One region of the Allobosea sp. 05T422_2 genome, then DNA from elsewhere that is predicted to be linked to it. Evidence: predicted binding sites of a transcription regulator. Region 1 holds the regulator's gene; each other region holds the start of a gene.

Region 1 (4,436 bases):
ACAAGCTGAAGACCTCCGGCATGGGCCTGTCCGGCGGCCAGCAGCAGCGCCTCTGCATTGCGCGGACCATTGCCCAGAAGCCGGAAGTCATCCTGTTCGACGAGCCGACCTCGGCGCTCGATCCGATCTCGACCGGCAAGATCGAGGACCTGCTCGAGCAGCTCAAGACCGACTTCACCATCGTCATCGTCACCCACAACATGCAGCAGGCGGCGCGTATCTCGCAGTACACCGCCTTCATGTATCTCGGTGAGGTGATCGAATTCGACGCCACCAACACCATCTTCATGAACCCGCACAAGAAGCAGACGCAGGACTACGTCACCGGCCGCTTCGGCTGAACCGGCGCCCAGCCTTCCAACTGCTTTGCCGACAAAGGATACGCCGCGATGACTGATCACATCGTCCGCTCATATGATGCCGATCTCGAGGGGATCCGCCGCAGCCTGGCCGAGATGGGGGGCATGTCGGAGCGCATGCTCGGCGATTCGACAGTCGCCCTGGTGCGCCGCGACACCGGGCTGGCACAGAAGGTCATCAGCGCCGACCAGCGCCTCGACAATCTGCAGCGCGAGGTAGAGGAGAAGGCGGTGCTCACCATCGCCCGGCGCCAGCCGCTCGCCAACGACCTGCGCGAGCTGATCTCCGCCATCCGCATCGCCGCCGATATCGAGCGTGTCGGCGATCTCGCCAAGAATATCGCCAAGCGCGCGGTCGCCATCTCCGGCCAGTTCCAGCCGCCGTCGCGCGCGGTCGTCGGCCTCGAGCATATGAGCCGCCTGGTTCAGGCCCAGCTCAAGGACGTGCTCGACGCTTACGCCGTCAGCAACGAGCAGAAGGCCATGGAGGTCTGGCGCCGCGACGATGAGATCGACGCGCTCTATACCTCGCTCTTCCGCGAGCTGCTCACCTATATGATGGAAGACCCGCGCAACATCACCTTCTGCACGCATCTCCTGTTCTGCGCCAAGAATGTCGAGCGCATCGGCGACCACACCACCAACATCGCCGAGACGATCCACTATCTCGTCACGGGCGAAGCCTTGGACGCAGCCCGCCCGAAGCTCGACACGACCAATATCCTTCTGGACGCCGCCACCGGTGAGTGACCGGCGCCCGACACCTTTGGGACCGAGTGAGACATGCCTGCACGCATCCTGATCGTTGAGGACGAAGAGCCGCTGACCCTGTTGCTGCGCTACAATCTCGAAGCCGAGGGCTTCGAGGTCGACAGCGTCGCGCGTGGCGACGATGCCGAGCTGCATCTGCGCGATCATACGCCGGACCTCGTGCTGCTCGACTGGATGCTGCCGGGCCTTTCCGGCATCGAGCTCTGCCGGAGGCTGCGGACCCGTCGCGATACCGAGCGGGTGCCGATCATCATGCTCACCGCCCGCGGCGAGGAAACCGAGCGTGTGCGCGGCCTCGCCACCGGGGCCGACGACTATGTCGTCAAGCCGTTCTCGCTGCCCGAGCTGATCGCCCGCATCCAGGCGTTGCTACGCCGCGCCAAGCCGGGTCATGTCGCCGGCCTGTTGGCCGCCGGCGATCTCGAACTCGACCGCACCACCCGCCGTGTCCGCCGCTCAGGCAGCGAGCTGCATCTCGGCCCGACCGAGTTCCGCCTGCTCGAATTCCTGATGCAGGCGCCGGGGCGGGTCTATTCCCGGGCCCAGCTGCTCGACGCGGTCTGGGGCCGCGACGTCTATATCGACGAGCGCACCGTCGACGTCCATGTCGGCCGGCTGCGCAAGGCGATCACTCCTGACAACGCCAAGGACCCGCTGCGGACCGTGCGCGGTGCCGGCTATGCCTTCGACGAGACCTTTGCGCGGAGCTGAGACTTGGATCATCGGGGACTTGGATCATCGGGCCGGATATCGAATCCGCCCGACGATCTAACCGTCTATGGTTGCATCGGCCTTCCCGAAAACCGCAATCCACCTTTCGGGCCGATACCCTAGCGCGGCCCTGCGATAATAATCGCCGCGCCGGCGAGGCAGATCAGCCCACCGATAATGTCCCAGCGGTCGGGGCGAAAGCCTTCCACGGCCCAGAGCCAGGCGAGCGAACTGACGATGTAGACGCCGCCATAGGCGGCATAGGCCCGTCCGGCGGCTTCGCTCTCCGCCAGCGTCAGCAGCCAGGCGAACAGGGCGAGCGAAAACAGTCCGGGTACGAGCCACCAGATGGGCTTGTCGAGCCGGAGCCAGCCCCAGAACGCGAAACAGCCGGCGATTTCGAGAATGGCTGCGCCGAAATAGGCGGCGATGGTCGGCATGGTTCGTCCCTGTCGATGGCCTTCGGGGCGGGATTACCCTTGACCGCAGGGCGCGCTGACGGCAAGCCGGACCGATGCCCACACATCACGTCGCCATTATTGGAGCAGGGCCCTCCGGGCTGATCGCGGCCGAGCGCCTTGCGGCAGCCGGGGACACCGTCACGATCTACGATCGCATGCCCTCGCCGGCCCGCAAATTCCTGCTGGCCGGGCGCGGCGGATTGAACCTTACCCATTCCGAACCGCTCGACAGGTTCCTGCCCCGCTATCGCGATGCGCAAGCCTGGCTGGAGCCGGCCATTCGCGCCTTCCCGCCACAATCCCTGCGCGACTGGGCCGATGCGCTCGGGCAGGACACGTTCGTCGGCAGCAGCGGCCGCGTCTTCCCGCGCGCCATGAAGGCCTCGCCCCTGCTGCGGGCATGGCTGCGCCGGCTCGATGGTCTCGGCGTCGCCTTCGCGCCTGGGCAGCGCTGGACCGGCTGGAGCGAAGCGGGAGCTCTGACGTTCCGGAGCCGCGATGGCGCCGATGTCGAGGCGCGGCCCGACGCGACGCTGCTCGCGCTCGGCGGTGCGAGCTGGCCACGGCTGGGTTCGGATGGTGGCTGGGCACCCTTGTTGGCGGCGCGCGGCGTTGCGATCGCGCCGCTGCGCCCGGCCAATGGCGGTTTCACGGTCGATTGGTCCCAGACCATGCGAGAGCGTTTTGCCGGAGTACCGTTGAAGCGCATCGTCCTGAGCTTCGGCGGCCAATCCGTGCCCGGCGAGGCGATGATCGATGCGACGGGTCTGGAAGGCGGCGCGGTCTATGCACTCTCTGCCCCGATTCGCGAGACGATCCTGCGCGAGGGCAGGGCGGTCATCACCATCGATCTGAGGCCCGATCACGAGGCGGCACTGCTGGTCCAGCGCCTCGCGCATCGTCGCAAGGGCGTGACGCTGAGCAATCATCTGCGCAAGGCTGCAGGTCTTGCTCCATCCGCGATTGCGCTGCTGCGCGAAGCGGCGAAGGGGCCACTCCCCGAAGACGCGGAGAGGCTGGCCGCACTGATCAAGGCCGCGCCTCTGGTGCTCACCGGTCTCAGACCGATCGAGCGGGCGATCTCCACCGCCGGTGGCGTCGCCGCGGCCGAGGTCGAGGAAGGCTTCATGCTGAAACGCTTGCCCGGTACCTTTGTCGCAGGCGAGATGCTGGATTGGGAGGCGCCGACCGGCGGCTATCTGCTGCAGGCCTGTTTCGCGACCGGAGTCGCAGCTGCAGCAGGGATTCAGGCCTGGCTCGCGGATAGCTGAACGATCGCCTCAGGAGATCGCGATGATCTCGACCGCCTCAGTGCCGATGCTGACGCTCTCGCCAATGCCCTTGCCCATCAGCGCGCTCGCCAACGGCGCGACATAGGGCAGCGTTCCGTGTGCCGGATCGGCCTCGTCCTCGCCGACCAGCCGCCAGTTCTGCTCGCGCCCATCGGCCCGGCGGATCGTCACTGTCGAGCCGAAGCGGACGATGTCGTGCCTTTCCTGCGCAGGGGCCAGCTTGGCGCTGGCGCGCCGCGCCGCCCAGTAGCGGAACTCGCGCCGCGTCTGAGCGATCTCGGTGCGGTCGCCTCCGGCCAGCGCCGCCGCGTGTTCGTCATGCCAGCGCGCCAGCTGGGCCTCGATCTGTGCGAGCCCCTCAGGCGTCACGAGGTTCGGGTGAGGCGAGACTGGCCGGTCCGGCAGCTCGTCCAGGGTCCCTCTTTCCTCTGCTTCCTTGACGAAGGCGCGAGTCATTCTGGCCTCCTCCTATTGATCTCGGCACATCCGGCGAACCGGACCACAGCTTTCAGTGTTACGTCCTCACGACTGCTTGCGATGCAGCGCCAACCCGATGCTGGAATCTGAAGCGGCGATCACTTGGAGATGGGGATCAGGCACTGCCGAAGACAAGACCCGAACAGTCTACACCCCCGTGTCCGGCCGCACCATCAAGAGCAGAGCCATCGCGCGCTGCCCCTGGCCCCCGATCACGAGCGCAGTCCCGTTCCCAAGGGGGCAGCCGATGCCGGAAGAGCGCCGCGCTTGCGTCGGGCCGTCCGTCGCGGCCACCTTGATCCTGAGTTGCGAGACCCGACGGCGATCGTTGCGCGCGCAGGCTTCGATTGACTGACGTATAGCCC
Region 2 (4,436 bases), on a different contig from region 1:
GGCGTCGCGTGCCGCAGCCGTCGCGATGACCCGGATATCGCGGACATGCATCGCCTCGCAGAGAATGCGGAAGCGCACGAGCGCGCCAAGCGCCTTCTCGATGGCGTCATCGGCAAGCCGCCCGGTTGTCGCGACCTGACGGCCGAGGCCGGCCATCTCCTTCTCGTTGAAGACCTGCGCCGGCGAACGCGACAGCATCTCGTAGACGACGAGACGCACCGAGTTCGAGCCGATATCGACGATGGCGAGCGTCTCGCCGAGGCTCAGCCGCCCCGGGATCAACGCCGGGTCAAGCCTTTCTGCCGGTCCGGCGCGCAAGGCTGCGGGGGCTTGAATTGGAGAGCGATTTTCCACGTCCGGACAAACTCGGATTGGTCATGAAATATTTGTGGGCGTTGAACGACTCGTCGCTCGGCGGCGGGACAATGCGTCTTGAGCCACCATCGGGCAAGATGGTCCAGCTTTGCTCGTTGTCGAGGAAATTCGCCAGCATGATCTGCTCCAGCAATTGCTGGTGCACCGTCGGATTCTGGATCGGGGTTAATGCCTCGACGCGCCGATCGAGATTCCGCGGCATCAGATCGGCCGAGGAAATATAGAGCTTGGCCTTGGCCGAGGGCAGGCCGAAGCCGGCGCCGAAGGCATAGATCCGGGTGTGCTCGAGGAAGCGTCCGACAATCGACTTGACCCGGATGTTCTCCGACAGCCCCGGAATTCCGGGTCTCAGGCAGCAGATGCCGCGCACGACGAAGTCGATCTCCACACCGGCCTGGCTCGCATCATAGAGCGCGTCGATGATCTCGGGGTCGACCAGCGAGTTGCACTTGCCCCAGATCGCACCCTTGCGGCCTGCCTTCACATGGGCAATCTCCTCGGCGATGTCGGACAGCAGGCGCTGTTTCAGCCCCACCGGTGAGACGGACATCTGCTCCAGCTCGGCCGGCTCCGCATAGCCGGTGATGAAGTTGAAGACGCGCGCGACGTCCTGCCCCATCACCGGATCGGCGGTGAAGAAGGAGACGTCGGTGTAGATGCGCGCCGTGATCGGGTGATAATTGCCGGTCGCGATATGGCAGTAGCTGACGAGTTGGCCGGCCTCGCGCCGCACCACCATCGAGAGCTTGGCGTGGGTCTTCAGCTCGATGAAGCCATAGACGACCTGCACGCCCGCGCGCTCCAGATCCTTGGCCCAGCGAATATTCGCCTCCTCGTCGAAGCGCGCCTTGAKCTCGACCAGGGCCGTCACCGACTTGCCCGCCTCGGCAGCCTCGGCCAGCGCCCTGACGATCGGCGAGTTCGATGAGGTGCGGTAGAGCGTCTGCTTGATGGCGACGACGTTGGGGTCATGCGCCGCCTGCTGCAGGAACTGCACGACGACGTCGAAGCTTTCATAGGGGTGGTGGACGAGCAGGTCCTTCTGGCGGATCGCGGCGAAGCAATCGCCGCCATGCTCGCGAATGCGCTCGGGGAAGCGGGCGTTGTACGGCTTGAACTTGAGGTCCGGCCGGTCGACGCCGACCAGCTGCGAGAGCTCGTTCAGCCCGATCATACCATCGACCTGGACGATCTCGTCGGGATCGACCTTCAGTTCGCGCACGATCAGCCGGTGCAGATGCGGCGGCATGCCGTCGCTGACCTCGAGACGGATGACGACGCCACGGCGGCGCTGCTTCAGCATCGTCTCGAAGACGCGGACCAGATCCTCGGCCTCCTCCTCGATATCGAGGTCGGAGTCGCGAATGACGCGAAACGAGCCGGTTCCCTTGACGTCGTAGCCAGGGAAGAGCTTGCCGATGAAGAGCGAGACGGTGTCTTCCAGCGTGATGAAGCGGTGCACGCCGTCGCGTGCCAGATCGGGCAGCTCGATGAAGCGGTCGATCTTCCCGGGAACCCGGATCAGCGCGTCGAGCTGCCGGCCATCGCTGATCCGCTCCAGCGCCAGCGCCAGCGTGAAGCCAAGGTTGGGGATGAAGGGAAAGGGATGCGCCGGGTCGATCGCCAATGGCGTCAGCACGGGGAAGACGAGATGGAGGAAGTGGTCCTCGAGCCAGGTGCGGTGCTGCGCACCGATGTCCTTCGGCCCCAGCAGCACGATCCGATTATCGTCCAGCTCGCGCTTGAGTTCGACCCAGCGCGCCTGCTGGTCGGCGGTAAGATCGGCCGTCGCCTTGGCGATTTCGATCAGCTGCTCGGCCGGGGTCAATCCATCCTGGCTGGGCGTGACGACACCCGCCTTGAGCTGCTCGCGCAGGCCCGAGACGCGGACCATGAAGAACTCGTCGAGATTATTGGCAGAGATCGAGAGGAAGCGGAGCTGCTCCAGCAGAGGATGGTTGCGGTTCGACGCCTCCTCCATCACCCGACGGTTGAACTGCAGCCAGGACAGCTCGCGATTGACGAAGCGGGCCGGCGAATGGCGCAGACCGATGGGACCGACCTGAGGCGCGATGTCCGCGGCCTTCACGTTTGTCGGTTCGATATTCATGAGTTTCGCCCTCGTCTCGAACGCAAGCCGGGCCGAGATCGCCCGCCTGTCAAACTTGAAGCCATCCTAGCGTGACGCTTCGATGACGGGCGAGTGCTATTCCTGCGTTGCCTCGAACCAATTGCCTTCCCACGTGGTTTCCTTGCCATGCTGCGGCGAGTGGCCTACTTGCGCGGCGCCGGCTCGTCCTGTTTGGTGCCGCTGGACATGCGGCCCGTGCCGCACCGAAGCGGCGAATCCGCGCGAACCCCACAGAGAGCATTCTTGAGCGACAGCACTGCCCCTCATGATGATGGCGACATCGTCTACCCATCCGCCGTTCCCTTCGTGCTGGCGCATCTCGCCTGTTTCGGGGCGCTCTGGAGCGGTGTGACCTGGACCTCGGTCTGGCTCGCGATCGGGCTGTACTGGTTGCGGATGTTCGCGATMACCGGTGGCTATCACCGCTATTTCTCACATCGCTCCTACAAGACCAGCCGCTTCGGGCAGTTCCTGCTCGCGCTGCTGGCCCAATCGACGGCGCAGAAGAGCGTGCTCTGGTGGGCCTCCAAGCACCGTCACCATCATCGCTATGCCGATACCGAGCATGACGTGCATTCGCCGGTCATGACATCCTTCGCCTATTCGCATGTCGGCTGGATCTTCAGCCGCGATCACAGCACCTTCGACGATTCAACGATTCAGGACCTGACGAAGTTCCCCGAATTGCGCCTTTTGCACCGTTTCGAGCTGGCGCCCGCGATCCTGCTTGCCGGCCTCTGCTTCGCGATCGGCGGCTGGGCCGGCCTGATCGTTGGCTTCTTCTGGTCGACGGTTGCGGTCTATCACGCGACATTCTGCATCAACTCGCTCGCGCATGTGCATGGCGACAAGGACTATGTGACCGGCGACGAGAGCCGCAACAACTGGTGGCTGGCGATCATCACCATGGGCGAAGGCTGGCACAACAACCACCACGCCTATCAGTACAGCGTGCGTMAGGGCTTCCGCTGGTGGCAGTGGGACCCGACCTATTACGTGATCCTCGGTCTCTCGAAGATCGGCGCGGTCTGGGACCTGAAGGCGCCGCCGMAGGCCGTCGTCGATCGTTCGCAGGCCCTGCCGCCGCGCGTCATCGAACGCTCTGCCGAGCGGCTTGCGGCTTCGGTGCCGCTGGACCGCGTCGTCAGCGCCTTCCGGGAAGCCTATGCGGCGAGCCCTGCCCTGTCGGAGCTGCATCTGCCGACGATGACGCTCGCCGATTTGCGCGAAGCGCTCGCCGAACTGCAGCAACGTGCGGGTGACCGGCTGGCCGAAATGCAGCAGCAGGCCCAGGACGCCGTTGCGCAATGGCATCTGCCGGTCCTGCCGAGCCGCGAGGAGCTCAGCGAGAAGGCGGCCGCGATGTTCGTGCGGACGCCCTCGCTCGACGCGATCGCAGCCCGTGCGCATGAACTTCTGATCGAGGCCATGCATGCACGCCTCGTTGGGCCGTCGGCCAAGTCGGCTTCGGAAGGCGCGGCCTGAACGTTCGATTCAGGACGCGTCCGCAGCCCGGACATAGACGAACGCCTCGGTCCCGGATCTGAGCCACACCGCAATCCGGCGCTAATCCGAGACCTCGTAGGAATCGGCCGCGGCGAGCTCCGCGGCTGTGATGTTGAAGACGGTTCCGGCCACTTCGTCGGCAGGATTGCCGGACCGGGTCACGATCGGATGATGCGTCTCGCGGCTGGTGGCGATCACCTCCGGATCGGTGATCTCGACCATTGTGCGGGCGAAGCCGACAAGGGCGTCGTCACGGCCTTCGAGCTCTCGGCCGAATGTGGCGAGCTGGACGTTCCTCTGGCGCAATGTGCCGTAGGAAAACAGCCGGATCTCACGTCCGTCGGCCATACCGCTCTCCTTCCAACCTGCCTGGCTGCGCTGCCTGTTCAGTTCGCATCATCCGGAAAGAGGTCCGCCAGGACCT
Region 3 (4,436 bases), on a different contig from region 1:
AACTGCGGCGGCGGCCCACGGGTGATCCTGGCCTATCTCGACGAGGCGCAGCGGCGACAGGCACTGGCCCTGGAACTGCCAAAGCGCGCGCCGGCAAGCCAGACGGACCCCGACCTGCTCTGGCGCGAGGCTGATCGTATTCGCGCGCAAGGCTGGGAGCTGGCCGCCGACGACTTCTTCATTGGCTTGACGGGCGTCGGCGTACCGATCTTCGACCGCAGCGGCGCGCTTGCCGGCGCACTCAGCATCTCGTCGCTGACCTCGATCGTCGCACCTGAAGGGCGCCCAGCGCATCTCGATGCCTTGCAGGACGCTGCCATGCGCATCGGGGCGCGCCTTCTCCCCGCCTGATCGACGTCTGCCTAAGCAGCAGGCTAGGGAAAGGCAGCTGATTCCTGTATGGGACGCAAGGCGCGCGACGAACCCGCCAATCGGCGAGCGCGCTTGCCGACTGGAGCCGACGCTCGGGCTCTCAAGGGCTTCGAGCGTTCATTTCGCTGCAATGAAGCATGGCCATCACCGCTGAGGCGGTCAATCCACGGCCTTTAAGGCGTTGGACGGCTATTCGATATTGATTTGCCGGCTTTCTAACATAGGTTCTGTTTACGGATGGGAGGGCACAGGTTTCGATGAAGAAGGCGAAGTCAGGATTGGGGAAGCCGCGCTCGCAGATCGCCGCGCTCCCCATCCGCCGATCGCCGACGGGGGAGCCGGAGCTTCTCCTGGTCACGACACGCACGACGCGGCGATGGATCGTTCCCAAGGGCTGGCCCATCAAGGGCAAGAAGAACCATGAGGCTGCGGCGATCGAAGCGCGCGAAGAAGCCGGCGTGATCGGCAAGGCCCACAAGAAGCCCGCGGGGCGCTACATCTATTGGAAGCGGATGAGCGACCACTTCGTTCTCTGCAAGGTGGCGCTCTATATTCTTGATGTCGAGCGTCGGCTTGAAAAATGGGCCGAGCACAATCAGCGGCTTTCGCACTGGTTCACGCTTGAAGATGCTGCCGAGATTGTCGACGAGCCCGGCCTGAAGGCTGCGATCCGCGCGCTGAAGTTGAATTGACCGACGCTGCGGGTTGCGCAGACTCAGCGCCCCTCGGCGGCGCCTCCTGATCCCGGTCACCGCCCGGTCAGGAACAGGCCGGAGACAAAATAGGCGATAGCCGAGATCAGTCCTGCCATCGGCATCGTCACGATCCAGGCGAAGACGATGCCGCGAGCCACCCCCCATCGCACGGCCGTCACGCGCCGGGCGGCGCCGACACCGATGATCGCGCCTGTGATCGTATGCGTCGTCGAGACGGGGATGCCGAGATAGGTCGCCATGAACAGCGTGATCGCGCCGCCCGTCTCCGCGCAGAAACCCTGCTGGGGTGAAAGCCGGGTGATCTTCGAGCCCATGGTGTGAACGATCCGCCAACCTCCACAGAGCGTGCCGAATGCCATGGCCGCCTGGCAGGAGATGACGACCCAGAACGGCACCGAGAACGTCTCGCCCATCATGCCATGCGAGAACAGCAKCACCGCAATGATGCCCATCGTCTTCTGCGCATCATTCGCCCCGTGTCCGAGCGAGTAGAGCGAAGCCGAAACGAACTGCAGCAGCCGGAAGGTGCTGTCGACCTTGATAGGGGCCACGCGCAGGAACACCCAGGAGACGATCAGGACGAGGACCAGCGCCAGGGCGAAGCCGATGGCCGGAGACATGAAAATCGCGACGAAGGTCTTGCCGAGCCCCCACCAGACGATCGACGAGAAGCCAGCCTTGCTCAGCCCGGCCCCGACCAGTCCGCCGATCAGTGCATGCGACGAACTCGACGGAATGCCTGCAATCCAGGTGACGACATTCCAGACGATGGCGCCGGTCAGGGCACCGAAGATGACACGGTCATCGACGATGGCGGTCTGGACAATGCCGGACCCGACGGTCTCGGCGACATGCAGGCCGAAGAACAGGAACGCGATGAAATTGAAGAAGGCAGCCCAGAACACCGCCCAGCGCGGCGCCAGAACCCTGGTCGAGACGATGGTCGCGATCGAATTGGCCGCATCGTGAAGTCCGTTCAGGAAATCGAACAGAAGCGCGACCGCGATCAGGAAGACCAGGGCAAAGGCGACGCTTGAGAAATCCACCGGGCCAACCGCCTAGAGATGTTCGAGGACGATACGGCTGACGCGCTTGGCGACATCCTCGAAACGGTCCACCACCTTCTCGAGATGGTCGTAGATCTCTGCGCCGACGATGAAACCCATCGTGTCCGAAGTCTGGTGCGCCTTGAACAACGCCTTCAGGCCCTGGTCGTGCAGTTCGTCGGATCGCTCCTCGATGGCCCGGATATCCTTGGCGAGTGCGCCGATCGAAATCGCATGTTTCTTGATGTCGCGCAGCATCGGCAGCAGCACGACGACGCGCTCGGACGCCTGGACGATGACCGCCCCGAGTTCCTTCATGCAGGGCTCGAAGCTCGTAACCTCGAACAGCGTGATCGCCTTTACGGTCTTCTGCATCTGGTCGATGGCATCGTCCATCGAACCGATCAGCTCCTCGATATCGCCACGGTCGAAGGGCGTGATGAAGGTGCGGCCGACTTCCAGCATTACCTCCGCGGCGATCTCGTCAGCGCGATTTTCCTGGAAAAGCACCTCGGTGCAACCTGCCTCCACCGGGGTTTCGCCCCTGAGGAGGCCGTTCAGGGCCGCGGCACCTGCCACCAATGTCCTGGAATGGCTCTCGAACAGGTCGAAGAACTTGGGCTCCTTGGGCAGGAGCTTCTGAAACCAGCCGAGCATCGGCGCCTCGTTATGTCATCGATCCGTCACAATCGCGATAAGCGGTTGGTATATCGCTGTAAAGCGGCATGCGCGATCGCACGGGGCGTAATCCCGAGGGCGGCCGTCGCTAGGTGATTGAGAGGGAAATGGTGGGCCGGGCCGGATTCGAACCGGCACCGGCGCTGTTATGAGCAGCGAGCTCTAACCGTTGAGCTACCGGCCCGCTCTTCGCCTAACACCCTCGCCTTCTGTCCCGCAAGACCCCAGGCAGCCCCCGCAACTGAAACGGCCCCGCTGCGTCTCGCGAGCGGGGCCGTTAGCAATGGTTGGATGCAGTGGATCGCTCAGGCCGCCCGGGCGACCGACGCCCCGCCGTGCCCGGCGACGTGTCCCTCGCGGAACTGGAAGCGCCCGATATGTTCGGTCAGCGCGCGGGTCTGCTCATCCGTCAGTGCGAGCGCGGCATTCGTCTCCTCGACCAGCGCAGCATTCTGATGCGCCATCGTGCCGATGCCGTCGATCTCGTTGTTGATGGCGGAAACGTCGCTTGCCTGGCTCCGCGCCGTTTGCGAGATGCCGTTCATCAGTCCGGAGAGATCGTTGACCGAGGACACAATACTTTCGAACATCGCCGAGGTCTCCTCGACGAGGCCGACACCGACCGCGACATCGCCATGCGCGGCCTCGACCAGGCGCTTGACGTCGTTCGAGGCATCCGCCGAGCGCTTCGCGAGACTGCGCACCTCGGCCGCGACGACCGCGAAACCGCGGCCGCTGTCGCCGGCGCGCGCCGCCTCCACTGCCGCATTGAGCGCAAGCAGGTTGGTCTGGAAGGCGATCTCGTCGATCATCGAGATGACTTCCGAGATCTTGTCCGACGACGCGCGGATGCGGCGCATCGCGTCCAGCGCCGAGGCGACGACCTTTTCGCCCTGCTGGGCACGCTGCTCGGCGCTCTCGGCCATGCCCATGGCTTGCGAGGCCTCGTCGGCCGTCTTCTTCACGGTGCCCGCGAAGGCGCCGAGCTGATTGGTCGCCATCGAGACAGCGTTGCTTTCTTCCGTCGTACGCTCGGCGAGGTCGGTGACACCATCGAGAATCTCGCTGGTCGCACTGCGCACGGCCGAAACCGTATCCGAAAGACGCGCGAGCGTGCTTTCAAACTCTTCGGCGAGGCCGTTGGCGCCGTCCTTGAGCTCGGCGAAAGCGCCGTGATAGCTGCCCTCGACCCGGGTCGAGAGCTGGCCAGCCGACAGTTCGGCCAGCACTTCGCAGGTTTCCGAAAGCCCGGCCTGGACGGTTTCGAGCAGGGCATTGAYGGAACCCGCAAGCGCGTTGAGCTCGGCATCTGCGAAGCTTGCCGAGACGCGGCGGCTGAAGTCGCCGGCGGCCGCGGCCTCGACCACCTGGCCGAAGGCCTCCCCCAGCTCCTGCATCATCTCACGGCGGCGCCGCTGCGCCAGGGCCTCGTCCTCGATCTTCGCAGCTTCGGCGGCTCGCAGCGCCAAGGCATTGTCGCGGAACAGCAGCACGCTGCGCGCAATGTCCGAGATCTCGTCATTGCCCTTGGTCTCGACGGTTGCGTCCAGCTGCCCATCGGCAATGGCCCGTGTCGCCGTCCACAGCTTGTTGAGACGGCCGACGATCATCGGGCGGACATAGA

What was found. The regulator PhoB, encoded in region 1, activates phosphate uptake and scavenging genes when phosphate is short. The targets are predictions, from matches to a motif close to TGTCATNNANCTGTCAT.
Region 2: the regulator PhoB is predicted to act here: its motif matches at 2,557-2,573, upstream of AC1DJT_RS18935 (RNA degradosome polyphosphate kinase).
Region 3: the regulator PhoB is predicted to act here: its motif matches at 2,805-2,821, upstream of AC1DJT_RS10160 (DUF47 domain-containing protein).

The regions. Positions count from the first base shown of each region.
Region 1 is NZ_JBFTLD010000067.1:20,726-25,161, reverse strand. It holds gene pstB (phosphate ABC transporter ATP-binding protein PstB) at 1-341, shown strand, start outside; gene phoU (phosphate signaling complex protein PhoU) at 390-1,109, shown strand; gene phoB (phosphate regulon transcriptional regulator PhoB) at 1,143-1,841, shown strand; gene AC1DJT_RS14300 (YnfA family protein) at 1,961-2,281, opposite strand; gene AC1DJT_RS14295 (TIGR03862 family flavoprotein) at 2,356-3,573, shown strand; gene greA (transcription elongation factor GreA) at 3,583-4,050, opposite strand.
Region 2 is NZ_JBFTLD010000107.1:1,324-5,759, reverse strand. It holds gene ppx (exopolyphosphatase) at 1-282, opposite strand, end outside; gene AC1DJT_RS18935 (RNA degradosome polyphosphate kinase) at 290-2,485, opposite strand; gene AC1DJT_RS18930 (acyl-CoA desaturase) at 2,750-3,991, shown strand; gene AC1DJT_RS18925 (gamma-glutamylcyclotransferase family protein) at 4,073-4,360, opposite strand; gene AC1DJT_RS18920 (P-loop NTPase family protein) at 4,399-4,436, opposite strand, start outside.
Region 3 is NZ_JBFTLD010000040.1:2,578-7,013, reverse strand. It holds gene AC1DJT_RS10175 (IclR family transcriptional regulator) at 1-351, shown strand, start outside; gene AC1DJT_RS10170 (NUDIX hydrolase) at 630-1,064, shown strand; gene AC1DJT_RS10165 (inorganic phosphate transporter) at 1,121-2,134, opposite strand; gene AC1DJT_RS10160 (DUF47 domain-containing protein) at 2,147-2,791, opposite strand; tRNA gene AC1DJT_RS10155 (tRNA-Ile) at 2,921-2,996, opposite strand; gene AC1DJT_RS10150 (methyl-accepting chemotaxis protein) at 3,118-4,436, opposite strand, start outside.